Regions from separate parts of the Paenibacillus sp. FSL H8-0280 genome, predicted to be linked through region 1. Evidence: riboswitches for the same ligand, from Rfam matches in the RefSeq annotation. Region 1 holds a riboswitch; the other holds the start of a gene.
The links. Region 1 has a riboswitch for thiamine pyrophosphate ahead of tenA (thiaminase II). Riboswitches for the same ligand answer to the same signal wherever they lie in the genome.

Region 1 (7,451 bases):
GCCTGTGTTGACACAGAGAGCCGTCTCACTTTCGGGTAAACCGGATATCAAAAAACAGTCACAAGATCCGCTCTGGAACAAAGCGGTGTCTACTCCACTGAAGGGTGACTCTTCGGGATCAGCCAGTTTCCGCACCTTATGGGATCATAGTAACCTGTATATCCTCGTGGATGTTCAGGATGCGAAGGCAGATGTGAATGACAAAGTAGATATCTTTGTTGATCTCAATAATGGCAAGACCACTTCATATGAAGTAGATGACCGACATGTAATCATTAAGCGGGTTGGCAAAGCTGAGGGCGTGGAGCAGCGTTCATATCGTGTACGCGAGACCAAAACCGGATATCAGGTTGAATTGTCCATTCCGTGGGGTGGTATCCAAGTCGGATCAGAATATGAAGCCGGATTGGATATCCGTGTGACTGATGGCGGTATAAGTGGGACACAACCTTATAATCCACTGTACTGGAATGATCGAACACAATCTCAGGAACAGGATACAAGCAAATACGGCGTGATTCAGCTTGCCCCTATGCCCAAATCTGCACAAGCTGTACAAGGGATTGTTCAGATTGATGGGAAGAAAGACACATCATGGAATAAGGCTGCACCGTTTGAAGTAAACCGGTTGAACCAAAGCGAAGGTGCAGAGGCAGTGGCTCGCGCAATGTGGTCAGGTGAATATCTATACCTGCTGATCGACGTCACTGATCCAAACATCATCACAGATAGCATCAACCCATGGGATCAGGATTCGGTTGAGATTTTCCTGGACGAGAATCACCAGCGCACACCGTATTTTCAATATGATGATGCCCAGTTCAGAATCAGTGCAGACAATGTAGGAACCTTTGCAGGCGGTGCCTCACCCGGACGCCTTGTAAGTGCTGTGAAGAAAACAAATAAAGGATACCTCGTAGAAGCCAGAATTCATTTACAATCATTGACGCCCAAAACAGGAAATGTTCTCGGCTTCGAGCTTCAAATTAACGACAACCAGGGCGGAGGTAAGCAGAGCGTAGCTAAATGGAATGATACGACCAATGAGAGCTGGAGAAACACTTCCCAGTACGGAATACTCACTTTTGTGGGAAAGAACAAACTCGGGCATTAAACCATCGGCAGTAGTTGCAAGAATAGAAACCATCATAACAGTGGCTAAAACTCAACCATTGTTGTGATGGTTTTCATCGTTTACATACGTCACTCAAGCTGATGAGGGCGATACAATCTGCCTTGACTATATTTAACAGCCCTTGATATACTAAATGAATGTTATTTTTTCTTTTATGTGGATAAGAAAGTAATTAACTACATACTAACCGTTTGCGAGGGAGCCTTAACCGGCTGAGAGGGTGTTAAACCGACCTTACCTGATTTGGATAATGCCAACGTAGGGATGCAACGATGAAACACTGTACTTGGGTAGCTCATGCGAACTCCCTTGTTTTAGTGTATTTGTCTGCGAAACATCCTATGGATGTTTCGTTTTTTTTGTTTTTAAATACGTACATTATGAATTGGAGGAACACATGTTGACTATTTCAGAGAGACTATATCAGGCAGCACAGCCTGTGTGGAAGGAATGTCTTGAGCATCCCTTTGTTAAAGGGATCGGAGATGGTTCCTTACCGGTTGAACAATTTCGTTATTATTTGCTGCAAGACTACTTGTACCTGTTCGATTATGCCCGTGTATTTGCACTAGGTATCGTCAAGTCGCACGACCCCAAATTGATGCAGTTTTTTAGTGAAAACGTAGATAACATCCTGAATGGTGAAATGAAAATTCATCGTTCTTATATGGAGCGATTAGGAATAACAGAGGATCATGTTTTTCAGGTAAAACCTGCACTGAAAAATGCAGCCTATACTAACTATATGCTCTCTGTTTCCCATGCGGGTGGCATAGCAGAAGTACTTGTATCCATTCTGGCCTGCTCATGGAGCTATGCAGAGATTGGTCAAGTTCTTTCCCAAAAGCCTGGTGCAGCTGAGCATCCTTTTTACGGAGAGTGGATCACAGGATATGCTTCCTCTGAATACAACAGCAGCAATCAATCCCTTGTGACGTTAACGGATAAGCTATTAGAAGGCTGTAGCGAGGGAACGTACCAACGGATGGAAGATATTTTCGTGATGTGCAGTCGCTTTGAGCTTGATTTTTGGGAGATGTCATGGAGGCTGGAGCCTTGAGTTCACCGGTAGTTAATTCAATGAGAGAGTACCATATGACGCCACTCATTCAGATTCATTTAAGAATTGCCATCTATGATGATTACATATAAAAAGATTCAACAACAATCATGAGGTGATGGCAATGAGCATATACAAATGGCCTAAATTTATCGGTGTAGCGGTGTTATGTACTGCAATGCTGACGGCATGCAGCTCGACTAATCAAGAGAATGGAGACTCGGACAACAATCCGACTGAAAAGGAACAAACGAATACGGATAATCAGAGTAAAACGGAGAATACTGCGCAGACAGTAGGGTATGCCGATCAAATCAACAAAACTGAGGTTATGTCCATTTCGATTGATGTGGATGAAACGGCATGGAAAGAAATGCTGGATAATGCAAATGAGGAGCAGTACATCTCAGCTAATATTACGATTAACGGAACAACGATTGAAAACGTCGGAATTCGTCCAAAGGGTAACTCCAGCCTTCGGCAAGTCGCTAGCGATGATACAACGGATCGATATAGTTTCAAAATCAAGTTTGATGAGTATGTTAAGGATCAAACTTGGATGGGGTTGGACAAGCTCGTTGTGAACAACATGATTAGCGACAATAGTTATATGAAGGAATACTTGAGTTATGACATCATGAGTTATATTGGCGTAGACGCACCCTTATTCGCGTTCTCCAATATTAGTGTAAATGGAGAGACTTGGGGTTTGTACCTGGCTGTTGAAGACATTGACAGCGGATATCTCGCCCGAGCCAAGAATGATGAGGGTGAACTTTACAAACCGAACAATGATGACAACATGGGGGCAGGAGGAATGGGAGGGCCAGATGGCAATCCTTTTGCACAAGGGTATGGAAATATGCAGCCACCTACTGAAGGTATGGCGCCACCGGATGGTGCAAGTCCACCGAATATGAACAGCGGGACAGGGGAAGATGGAGCGAATACACTACCGGAAGCAGGTATGAAGGGTAACCGTGGTCCAGGTGGTATGGATGGAAGCGGCAATGGTGTTTCATTGGTGTATACCGATGACAAATCATCCAGTTACTCCGCCATCTTCGACAATGCTGAGACCAAAACAACAGAGGAAGATTATCAGCGTGTCATTGAATCGCTCAAAAACTTGAGCACAGGTACCGAACTGGAGAAATATGTGGATGTGGACGAAGTTCTGAGATATTTTGCAGCCCACACGGTCGTTGTCAATATGGACAGTTACACGTCCAACATGGGACATAACTATTATCTGTATGAAAACGATGGACAGATCAGCATGTTGCCCTGGGACTACAACATGGCCTTCGGTGGATTTCAAGCTGGTTCTGCCTCCGATGTCGTGAATCTGGCGATTGATACGCCGGTATCAGGGGGCAGCCTGGACGAACGTCCAATTTTAGGAAAGCTCCTTGAGGTGCCGGAGTATAAGGCCAAGTATCATGAATATTTGCAGGAGATCGTAGATGGATACTTCGCAGACGGAAAATATGAAGAAAAAGTGCAAAGCCTGAACAACATGATCTCAGAATATGTGAAGCAAGACCCTACAGCGTTTATTACGTATGATAAGTACGAGGAAGCTGTTACAGAATTGACCAAACTTGGCTCGCTGCGTGCAGAAAGTATACAAGGGCAACTGGACGGGAATATCCCTTCCACGACCGAGAAACAAAAAGAGGACTCGAATTCACTGATTGATGCTTCTTCGGTTGACCTGTCCAAACTGGGTGAAAATAATACGCGAGGAGGCATGGGAGGTCGCGGTCGTGAAGCTGCAGAGAGTAATCAGTCTCAGGATGGAAAATAAGTGAATTACGTAAAGCGAACAGATAATCAAGATGAGTTCAGTGATCAGCAAAAGATCGGACATTGAAGTAGACGGATAGCCTGACATTTAATAAAACCAATGCGTACCGACATTTTGTCGTTCGCATTGGTTTTTTGTTCCTTGGACATTTTCAAAAACACGTAGAAAAAGACGATTAAGGGCCAGGTATTAGAAAAAGTCTGGAACATATTATAGGTAATATCTATTCAAATATGTTAAGGAGGATATCATAAAACCTATGTTACCTATGGAAAAGTATTTCGGTAAGTTAGAACTCGTTCATTCCTTTTACGGGGCTATGCCTACAGGCGTTAGTGTATCCGAAACCGGGCGTATCTTTATTTGTTTTCCAAAATGGGGAGATGACGTCAGATTTACGGTAGCGGAAATTGTTGAGGGTCAGATGCAACCTTATCCTAATGTAGAAACGAATTTGATCAACCCATTGAATATCGTTATGTCCTTCATCAGTGTCCAAAGTGTTGTTGCAGATGGAAGGGGAACCTTGTGGGTACTGGACACGGCTGCACCAAATTTTTCTGAGCCAATTAAAGGAGGGGCAAAATTAGTCGCTGTAGATTTAAAAACAAATACAATAAGAAAAGTATATACATTTGCTGATGATGTAGTCTTGCCGACAACGTATCTGAATGATGTCCGATTTGACTTTCGTGTAGGAAAAGCAGGTTTCGCATATATAACGGACTCTTCTTCCAGAGGGCCAGGCGCTATTATCGTTGTAAATTTAGAAAATGGAAATGCGTATAGACGGTTAAATGGAGCAAATTCAACTTCACCTGATCCATATTTTTTACCGAAAGTGGAAGGTGAAATTTTGATAAATCGAAACACCGATGGTTCAACATCTCCCTTTCAATTGGCCTCTGATGGTATAGCGATCTCCCCAGATGGAAAAATGTTATTTTTTTGTCCACTATCCAGTCGTTATCTATACTCAATCTCAACAGAAGCTCTGCGAGACAGAACGATACCGGATCTCAATTTAAGTTATCTTGTGCAGTATTGGGGAGAAAAGGGGGCTTCTGATGGAATGATAACGGATGCAAAAGGAAACGTTTATGCTGGAGACTATGAAAACGATAGCATTCGAAAAATATCCCCGAATGGAATCATGGAAACCATCGCCCATGATCCGAGAATTTTATGGCCGGATACTTTTTCTATTGGTCCAGATCAATATTTATATGTAATTGTGAACCAATTACATAGGCAGGCCAGATTTCATTACGGAAAAGACCTGCGACAAAAACCCTATAGTCTACTACGTATGATAATAGATGAATTACCTGCTCCTACCTTTTGATATGTTGCGTAAGTCGAATCTGCCCTAAGACATCATTAAACAATTGAACAACAAGCTCTGATATAATAAGCAAATAGCGGCGATCTATTTTCTATGGAGGTGAGGCTATTGAAAACAATCGGGGTAGGATTCTTACATGCACAGCTCTATGCAAAGCCAGTGAAGAATATGGCAATGCTTTGCATAGAGCCTGGGAATAATCACATTGCCAACGACGAATCGTAATATTCTACTAACTGGCTTTGCACCTTATTGATCTATTAAATAAGGAGTGAGGCCCATGAAATATTCAAAAGCCGAGTCTATTTTTCCGGAAGAATTGTTACGTATCATTCAAGAATACGTTCAAGGCGAATTGGTTTATATCCCCAAACCCAAAGAGACGCATCTAAAATGGGGCGAGAAAACAGAGAGCAAGAGTAAGGTCTCTGCTCGAAACGCTGAGATTAAATCCTTATTCCTTAATGGAATCAGGGTAGAGGAGTTGGCGGATCGGTATTTCTTGTCCTGTGAAAGCATTAAGAAAATAGTCTATACAAAGAATTAATGCTATCCGCTAACACGTCTTATCGACGGTTTAGCGGATTTTGTTCAAAGATGACTTAAATCAACTTATACATAGTAACCGCACCCCTAAATCAATAGACTCAAGCTAAGGTTGTTGTGATGAAGGACAGCCGGATCATGAAAAGGGGTGTAATAAATGAACGAAAACATAAAGAAGATGCTGCTGGACAAAAATGAACTGCTCATTAAAATGGTGATCGAACGCGTAAAAAGAGATTTTCAAGACGATATCGCCATTATTGGGCTTACTGGTTCATTTAGCACCGGGGACTTTCACGAGAAGAGCGATCTTGATTTAATTATCATTAATAATACAGAAAGGGGATGGGAAATATCCGATTGTTTCATCTTGGACGACGTTGGATATGACATCTATTGCACGCCATGGGATTCAAGAATACAAGAGCAATCCACCTTGGAGAGTCCCAACGTATCGAGCCTAACCGACCTCAAAATACTCTACTATGCAACGCCTGAGGATTTGGAGAAATTGAACGACTTTCGGCAAAAAACTCTTGATGCACTTGCAACCCCGATAGGAGAAGCATGTCTTAATCGCGCAAATAAATGGATCGATATGGCTAAGCAAGCATATAGCGATACGATGCTGGGTGAAGATATCGGTTCAGTTCGATATGCATCTGCTGACGTTCTGTACAATCTAGTCAATGCCTTGGTGAGTATGAATAACACGTGTATCAAACGAGGAATCAAGCGATATTTGGAAGAGATACGTTCGTTTCGTTATGTTCCGGATGATCTCGAATCCTTATACATGTCAATCATTGAAGCTCATACCATTGAAGATATCCGAATAACATCTTTTAATATGTTGAACAGTGTTACCAGGTTACATAGCACGATGTGTGATAACTTCATTGTTAAACCGGCTCCGACCTTTGATAATCTAAGGGGAACATACGAAGAATTGTGGTGCAACTACCGCAATAAAATTTTGAACAGTGTTACAGCGAACAATGCTTCCTACGTCTTTCTTTCGGCCTTTGGAGCACATGGGTATCTTGATGAAATGGCCATGGAGAAAGGCACCAAGAAATATGATCTTATGCAGTACTTTGATGCAAGTAATTTACCAGTTATGAAAGAGAAGCTCCTTGAAGTGATGGATGATTATCTAGAAGAGTATGATAAGGTCGGCAGAACAGTCGAACATTTTACAACCTTCGAGCAACTATATGCCCATTATATGAATCACTGACTTTACATTCATTTATAAGTCCGCGGAGACGGGACTGTAGACAATCTTTCAGATTTATTTTCCGATTCTGTTATTAAATGAAGAATTTAGGTGCAACTCTAGTAGTCCCAATTAGGGGTCTTCAAAGCACCTGATGCGAAAGCCAACGGAATCAAAACCAACAGTGGTTGCAACTAAAAAAACATTAATCGTTAATTTATTGACCCCAGCTCGCTTAACCGGCTGAGGTTTTTTCATATGCATTGAAAAAAATGCAGATTACCACATGCATTCTCACCGAATAAAAGAATCCTGATCCCGATTTACCCTCATTCT
Region 2 (7,451 bases), 2.9 Mb from region 1:
CGCTACGATTAACACTTTTTACTAGGGCTTGGAATTGGTTAATAGAGATGATATGATGTGATTTCGGAAGGAGAGTGTTAGGATGGACACATTGAGATATACGTATTTATATGAGGTTGTATCAACAGGCGAAAAATCCGAGTTCAGCCAAATGGCAACAAGCAAGGAAGAGGCCGCTGCACTGATCGTTGCACGTATAGCCGATCTGGAGTTTACAGATGAGTCTGATATCAAGCTGGGCGATCTGATCTCCATTAGCAAACAAGTTGGCGACAACTATGTGGCGTGCGAGGGCTGTGCTTCTTAAGTGAACATTTAGAAATAGGAAGTCTCTCAAAATACAAGCAAGTCTCTTTTACAGGAGGCTTGCTTTTTTGTATACACCAAAAGAGATATCTTTCAGTCATTCGGCTGGAGATATCTCTTTTTTCTCTAATCCATCTAACCCAAAGCTTAATAAGGCGGCCACAACAACTTGCGTGCTGTTTCGTAACGCTCGGCAACAGCGGGCCAGTAGACCACATTCCACCAGTCTTCAATATACTTTTTGCGTTCATTCTGATGTTTCAGATAGTAGGCATGTTCCCACACATCCAGTGGCAGGAGCGGTACGATATCGGACTGGGACAGGTTCTGGTGTTTTTCCGCCTGCAGAATCTCCAAACGATGTGCTCTCGGGCTCCAGACAAGCATCGCCCACCCACTGCCTTCCACTTTATTCGCAGCTTCTGTGAATTGATTCTTAAACGCTTCATAACTTCCGAAATCCCGCTTGATCTGTTCTGCCAGCATACCGGAAGGTTTGCCGCCGCCAGCAGGATTCATAATTGTCCAGAAGATCGTATGCAGGTAGTGACCTGCCCCGTTGAAAGCGAGTTCACGTTCCCAATGTTTGATGAGTTCAAAGTTATTCTTTTTTCGCGATTCCGCCAGCTTCTTCTCTGCTACATTTAGTCCGTCCACATAAGATTGATGGTGTTTGTCATGATGGATACGCATCGTCAGCTCATCAATATGTGGCTCCAGCGCATTGTACGCATAGGGGAGAGGCGGCAGTGTGTGTCCTCCGATGGGAACCGGCTTCTCTTTTACAGGAGGTGCTGTAGAACTGGGTGTGGCTTGTGTTGTTCCGGTAGAAGGCGGTTGAATGGTTGCAGATTGGATCTGAGCTGAAGCGGCAGGCGCATTTACATTTCCCTCTGGAGAAGTTGGAGCTTCTGAAGCTTGGCGATGGATGCTTCCTGACTCTGACGTATGCAACGCATTTTCCAGAAAAAGTGATGGCTCCGAATCCGTTTCGCGCAAGATGCCAGGTTGGCCAAGCGTATCCAATACGCCCAGAAAATACTCCGACTCGCGGATAAAATGCAGAATGAGTACTTTGGCAAGCGGAACAGCTTGCACAGCAGCACTTTGTTCCAGAACAACATACAGCTGTTTGATGAACTCTCTCGATTGCTGCCGAGCTGCCAACACAAGTTGATCGATACAACGAACCATGTAGGGAGCAGGTGGATGGGTTGCGGGCAATAGTTGTTTTAAAAGCTGATTGGCTACTCGCTCACTGTTTGCAAAGGTAACCTCCCATTCCTCCAGTAGCTTGACGTATGGGGGCTCCAGATCAGGAACCAGGGCACGAATGACGAGTGTATGTTCTTTCTCCTGCTCTTTCCAGAAACGGATTTCCTCCAATGTCCGCAGAGGCAGCAGGTGACCATATCCATACCAGTTCATATACGCGAGACCTCCTTTAGATGAAATTAAAAAATGCAAAAATAGTTCATACAGGTAACCTAATCCGACAAATGATCTATGCGTTCAGACCGTCTGTTCATGCGTCCCAAGAGTATATTCCACGAGCTTGTTGTCCTATGAGTGCAAAAAAAAGAGCCCCTGAGGGCTCTGGAATAAATTCAATGATTGAAATTTGGTTATTCTCCATTATTCGTGTTCTGTACATCGTCACTGCTTGTTTTCGTTACATGACTGAGGAAAGTTGAGACACGGCGCAGATATTCTTTCGGATGCTCCCGGAAGATCAACTCATGATGCGCATCCTGGACAATCCATACATCGGAGTACGGATTGGTCTGGTTGGCGGCGAGTTGCTCCGCAATTGGATAAGGCGCCTTCTCGTCCTCTGTACCATGGATGAAGAAAATCGGGAACGGATAATCTTCCTTTTTCACTTCCTGGTATGGAATCTGTTGTAATCCGGTACCATTCAGAACAGGGAACAACAGTTTCATGATCTCCAGTGTAGGCTGACGTGGCAAATCGATCTGGTTGTGAATGTTGTGGTACAGCGTATCTGGCTCCAGCAGGAACGCACTGTCCAGAATCATTGCATCCACTTCCTTCGTAATCAGTCCGGTTTGTAACGCTGTACCGGCACCCATCGAGAAGCCCCAGACAACCAGTTCCTGCGCACCGCGCTGCTTGGCGAACTGGATGGCACCCAGCAATTGCTGTGACTCAGCTTTGCCACCTGTGGCTACAGCTTTGTTCACTTGAGAAGCGAAGCCGTAATCGAACATCACCACGTTGAAACCGAGTTGATGGGCATAGTGTGCCAGGTCATACATGGGTACCCATGTTTCTTCACGATTGGCACCATAGCCGTGACTGAAAATAATCGTTTTGCTTGCAGCATTGTCAGCAGGTATATACCATCCCTGCATCGTGCGGCTGCCATCTGCTGCCGGGAACGTGATGTCTTCGTACTTCATGTTCTTGGCCTGCATCGGATTGGAGAAGACCGGCGCTACAGTAGGATTGGATAATACCCATGCGATATAACCATGCAGTGCAATAAAACAAAACAGTAGAAAAAATACAACGGAGAGCAGCAACGCTACGATAATATGTTTGAACCGAATCAGCCTCGGTGATAGGGAAGAGGGCAGATCGGACACTTTTGTTTGCAGCGGGGCTTCGCTCTGGGATGATTGATACATGAATGCCCCTCCTTTGAAGTTCAGTTGAAGATAACAACGACATGAAAAGAGAATTGCGTCGATTTCAGAGCCTGCTTCAGAGCGATATCTTAATGTAATATATCTTTATCGTATGTTCCAATATAGTCAAAGTCAATTGATTGAGGGCATTTGTTACGCAATTGTTATATAGTTCTTAAGATATATGGGTAACATTACCTTAGTGTGTAAATTACAGGGGATTAAGTCTTATAAAAAGGAAAAATTTACACGTTGGCCTATTTTGATTTTGGCTCTTTTTGGTTTACAGATGAGACCGTTTCTCATATAATTTATGTAACCAAGTTTCATGTGATGAAACATGAGGAGGGCATTATGCCATGGAAGATCGCAAGTTAACCGTCCGGGCTGTGGAACGGGCGCTGGATATATTATTATGTTTTACCACACGCAGTGATCTGGGACTCACCGAAATTGCCAGCCAGATCGGCCTGCACAAAAGTACAGTCCACCGTTTGATGGCTACGCTGGAGGATCGAGGGTTCGTGATCCGCGATGCAGCAACAGAGAAGTACCGACTTGGCATCCGAATCTGGGAGCTGTCAGCTCACATGTCCCGCAGTGATGATCCCGCTATTCTGCTGCTGCCTGCGATGGAGCGACTGAGAGATCGATTGGGGGAGACCGTGAGTCTGTACCTGCGTGATGGGAGTGAACGGATACGGATTCAGGCTGTGCAAAGTGATCAGGCGATCCGCCGAGTCGCTCCAGTGGGTGTTAGACTCCCGCTGTCTGTGGGGGCTTCCAGCAAAGTCCTGATGGCGTTTGCCACGGACGAGGATCGTGAAGAACTGATGAACGGGCCGGAATGGCCGGTGTTTATTGATCCCGCGGTGTATTTGGCGCAAATGGGAGATATCCGGGATAACGGATATGCGACGAGTTATGAGGAACGTGAGCCGGGAGCTGCCGCGGTATCTGTACCGATTATGGATCGCAGAGGCAATATTGCAGCTGCCCTCTCGGTCTCAGGGCCTGTCAGCCGACTCTCGCAGGAGACATTACATGAATACGCACCTGTGTTGAAGGATGCAGCTACGCAAATGGGGCTCATGTTATCCTGATGTTGAGGTGAGGTTTTTCTCCAATTGAGTTGGTGTTCTGGAATATAAAGGTTGTTTTTATGTTCCGGTTGCGCTACTCTGTAATGGACGGCCCAACGGGGCCAGCTTTATTGAATATGAACGGCGGCTTATGTAAGCCGCAACTTATTAACGTTACTGGGGGAGTCCGAATTGTCCGGACTGAGACGGAATCGCATGAGATTCCGGACCCTTTGCACCTGATCTGGATCATACCAGCGTAGGGAAGTAATCGGCGAAATGACCACAACCACCACATGATGTGACCCTTGTTGGGCTCCGTTAAGGAGCTGATTGAAGGTGCATTATTGGTGATGGACATAAAAGTCGGTTCCTTCGGGGGACCGGCTTTTTTATATACAGGGAACAGGCGATATAGCGCGTATTCTATGGGCTTCTTTTTCACTAACCTACAAAAGTGGGCTTGGATGAGGAGGGAAGTCTCATAGATCGATGATCTGTGGCAGCCTCCGTCTGTTGTTAACTGTACATGAAAAGTGTCTCCCCTGGTCTGATGTAGGATCGCTCTTTCTTCTCTGCATTGCGCATGATTGGGACAGGTACGAAATTGAGCTAATGACGAAACCAACCAAACAAGCGACGAACACTGAGGAGGAGACAAGCGAACATGAGTACAGGAAATCAAACGGGACAACAAGCGATGGAACAGCAACATAACGATCAGCGGGTGGAAAAGGAAACAGGAGCGGCCGGACGGGTTCAGCCCTTTCCCGGTAGCCGCAAAGTATACATTCAGGGCTCACGGCCGGATATTGCTGTACCGGAGCGTGAGATAGCCCTTCATGACACAAATACTCCCCAAGGGGTGGAGCATAACGAACCGCTGCGTGTCTACGATACGAGCGGCCCCATGACAGATCCCGAATTTCATGCGGATATCCGTGCAGGTCTACCAGCTCTGCGCACTCGCTGGATCACAGAGCGTGGCGATGTCGAAGCTTATCAAGGCCGTACGGTTAAACCGGAGGATAACGGACTGAAGCCCGGAGGGAAGAGAGCCGGCGCCGAAGAGTATCCCGGATTACGTGGCAAACCCTTGCGGGCACAGCCGGGACGCTGTGTAACCCAGATGCACTACGCGAGGCAGGGAGTCATTACGGCAGAGATGGAATTCGCCGCCATTCGTGAAGGCGTGGAACCGGAATTTGTGCGGCAGGAGCTGGCGAGTGGACGGGCCATTCTGCCATCCAACATCAATCACCCGGAGAGTGAGCCGATGTTGATCGGTCGTCATTTTCACGTGAAGATCAATGCCAACATCGGCAACTCTGCCGTATCTTCCTCCATTGAGGAAGAGGTGGAGAAGATGACTTGGGCGGTACGCTGGGGATCGGATACGGTGATGGATCTGTCCACAGGCAAAAACATTCATACCACCCGGGAATGGATTATCCGCAATTCACCTGTGCCAATTGGTACGGTGCCGCTGTATCAGGCGCTGGAGAAGGTGAATGGCGAAGCGGAAGCGCTGACCTGGGAGTTGTACCGTGACACACTCATTGAGCAGGCAGAGCAGGGCGTGGACTACTTTACGATTCACGCAGGTGTACTGCTGCGTTATATCCCCATGACCGCCAAGCGAATGACAGGTATTGTGTCTCGGGGCGGTTCCATTATGGCAGCATGGTGTCTGGCGCATCATCAGGAGAATTTTTTGTACACCCATTTTGAAGAAATCTGCGAGATTATGAAAAGGTATGATGTGGCGTTTTCGCTGGGAGATGGACTTCGTCCAGGCAGTATCTACGATGCCAATGACGAAGCTCAGATGGCGGAACTGGCTACGCTCGGGGAACTGACGCAGATCGCATGGAAGCATGATGTGCAGGTGATGATCGAAGGTCCGGGGCATGTACCGATGCATAAGATCAAGGAGAATGTGGACTTGCAGATGGAGATCTGTAAAGAAGCACCGTTCTATACGCTGGGGCCGCTGACGACCGACATTGCCCCGGGTTACGATCACATCACGTCCGCCATTGGGGCGGCCATGATTGGCTGGTTCGGCACGTCGATGCTCTGTTATGTTACGCCAAAAGAACATTTGGGCCTGCCCAACAAGGATGATGTGCGGGAAGGGGTCATCGCCTACAAGATCGCAGCTCATGCCGCCGATCTGGCAAAAGGCCATCCGCGTGCTCAACGCCGCGATGACGCGTTGTCCAAGGCACGGTTCGAGTTCCGCTGGCGTGACCAGTTCAACCTTTCGCTGGACCCGGAACGGGCGCTGTCCTACCATGATGAGACGCTGCCGGCAGAAGGGGCCAAAGAAGCTCATTTCTGCTCCATGTGTGGACCAAAGTTCTGTAGCATGCGCATTACGCAGGACATTCGTGCCTTTGCGGCGGACAAAGGATTGTCCGAGAATGAGGCTGTAGCAGCGGGCATGCAGGAAAAGGCCGAGGAATATCGGACACGTTCCTAGGCGCCGGTACAGCGCAAGCTGGGCAGTCTGACATCGTTTGAAGGTGAGAATACTGCTATCATGTCTTCATCATCATCATATTGATCAGCTTCCTGATACTTTTTATCAGCATTATGGTTGATTGTCTAGCAGATGTTTAATAAAATGAATGTAAGTAAACACCAATAAGAGTAGCCAGGCCAATGGCTACTCCTGCACAGCATTTGCGGTGGGTATTCCTCCGAGTGCAGCAAGTTCAGATGAAGTGACCCGTCAGGCCGTCAACCTGTGGCGGGTCACTTCTTTTTACGATCGATGTATGTCAGGAGCGCAATAATTAACATCGCGAACACGATTACGTCGTTAAAAGAGAAGTTCATAGGATCACCTCCCACTGGAGGCAAGCCTATTTCCCACCACAAATTGGCTGTACAAAGTGATTATACCATTTGAAATGCTCTTGTTCGAGAGCATTTTTATTTTGCAAAAGGAGTCAATATAGTAGTTTTCACATGTTTTTAGTGATTGTAATGTTTCACTCCAAATCAGCCACTACTATCGAGCCAGGCCCAAATTCTTCTCCAAATACGCCGCAAGCAATGCCAGCGGGCTATGGATTGGAATACCGCGATCTATTGTAACCTGTGCAGCTGCGGGAGCCATAGACAGTTGGGCTGCCACTACCGTTTTACCCGGATACTGCTCAGCAATCTGCTGTAAGCCTTCTCGTACCGCTTCGAGATACCCTTGCTGATCTCCACGCATAATCAACTCAAATGTCCCAGGGATGCACACCGCATCCGTCTGAGATGTCTTGGCAACGTGTAGTTGCCCATTCTCATCCTCTTGCTGTAATGCCTGATTCACCCGTGCCATCGTTCCTTCAATAGTTGCCGGGTTGGTGAATGCTATTATGTAATCTCCTGGTACTCGCCGCATCTCCTGCAA

Region 2: it holds a riboswitch for thiamine pyrophosphate, as region 1 does, so the genes downstream of both, thiC (phosphomethylpyrimidine synthase ThiC) here and tenA (thiaminase II) in region 1, are expected to answer to the same signal.

The regions. Positions count from the first base shown of each region.
Region 1 is NZ_CP150296.1:3,643,799-3,651,249, forward strand. Features, by position in the region: gene MHI12_RS16085 (endo-1,4-beta-xylanase) at 1-1,114, shown strand, start outside; TPP riboswitch at 1,321-1,418, shown strand; gene tenA (thiaminase II) at 1,533-2,195, shown strand; gene MHI12_RS16095 (CotH kinase family protein) at 2,320-4,005, shown strand; gene MHI12_RS16100 (L-dopachrome tautomerase-related protein) at 4,256-5,350, shown strand; gene MHI12_RS16105 (CD3324 family protein) at 5,631-5,897, shown strand; gene MHI12_RS16110 (nucleotidyltransferase domain-containing protein) at 6,054-7,136, shown strand.
Region 2 is NZ_CP150296.1:733,164-740,614, forward strand. Features, by position in the region: gene MHI12_RS03435 (biotin/lipoate A/B protein ligase family protein) at 1-12, shown strand, start outside; gene MHI12_RS03440 (hypothetical protein) at 83-307, shown strand; gene MHI12_RS03445 (Fe-Mn family superoxide dismutase) at 454-1,734, opposite strand; gene MHI12_RS03450 (alpha/beta hydrolase) at 1,932-2,957, opposite strand; gene MHI12_RS03455 (IclR family transcriptional regulator) at 3,317-4,060, shown strand; TPP riboswitch at 4,209-4,322, shown strand; gene thiC (phosphomethylpyrimidine synthase ThiC) at 4,740-6,524, shown strand; gene MHI12_RS03465 (hypothetical protein) at 7,059-7,451, opposite strand, start outside.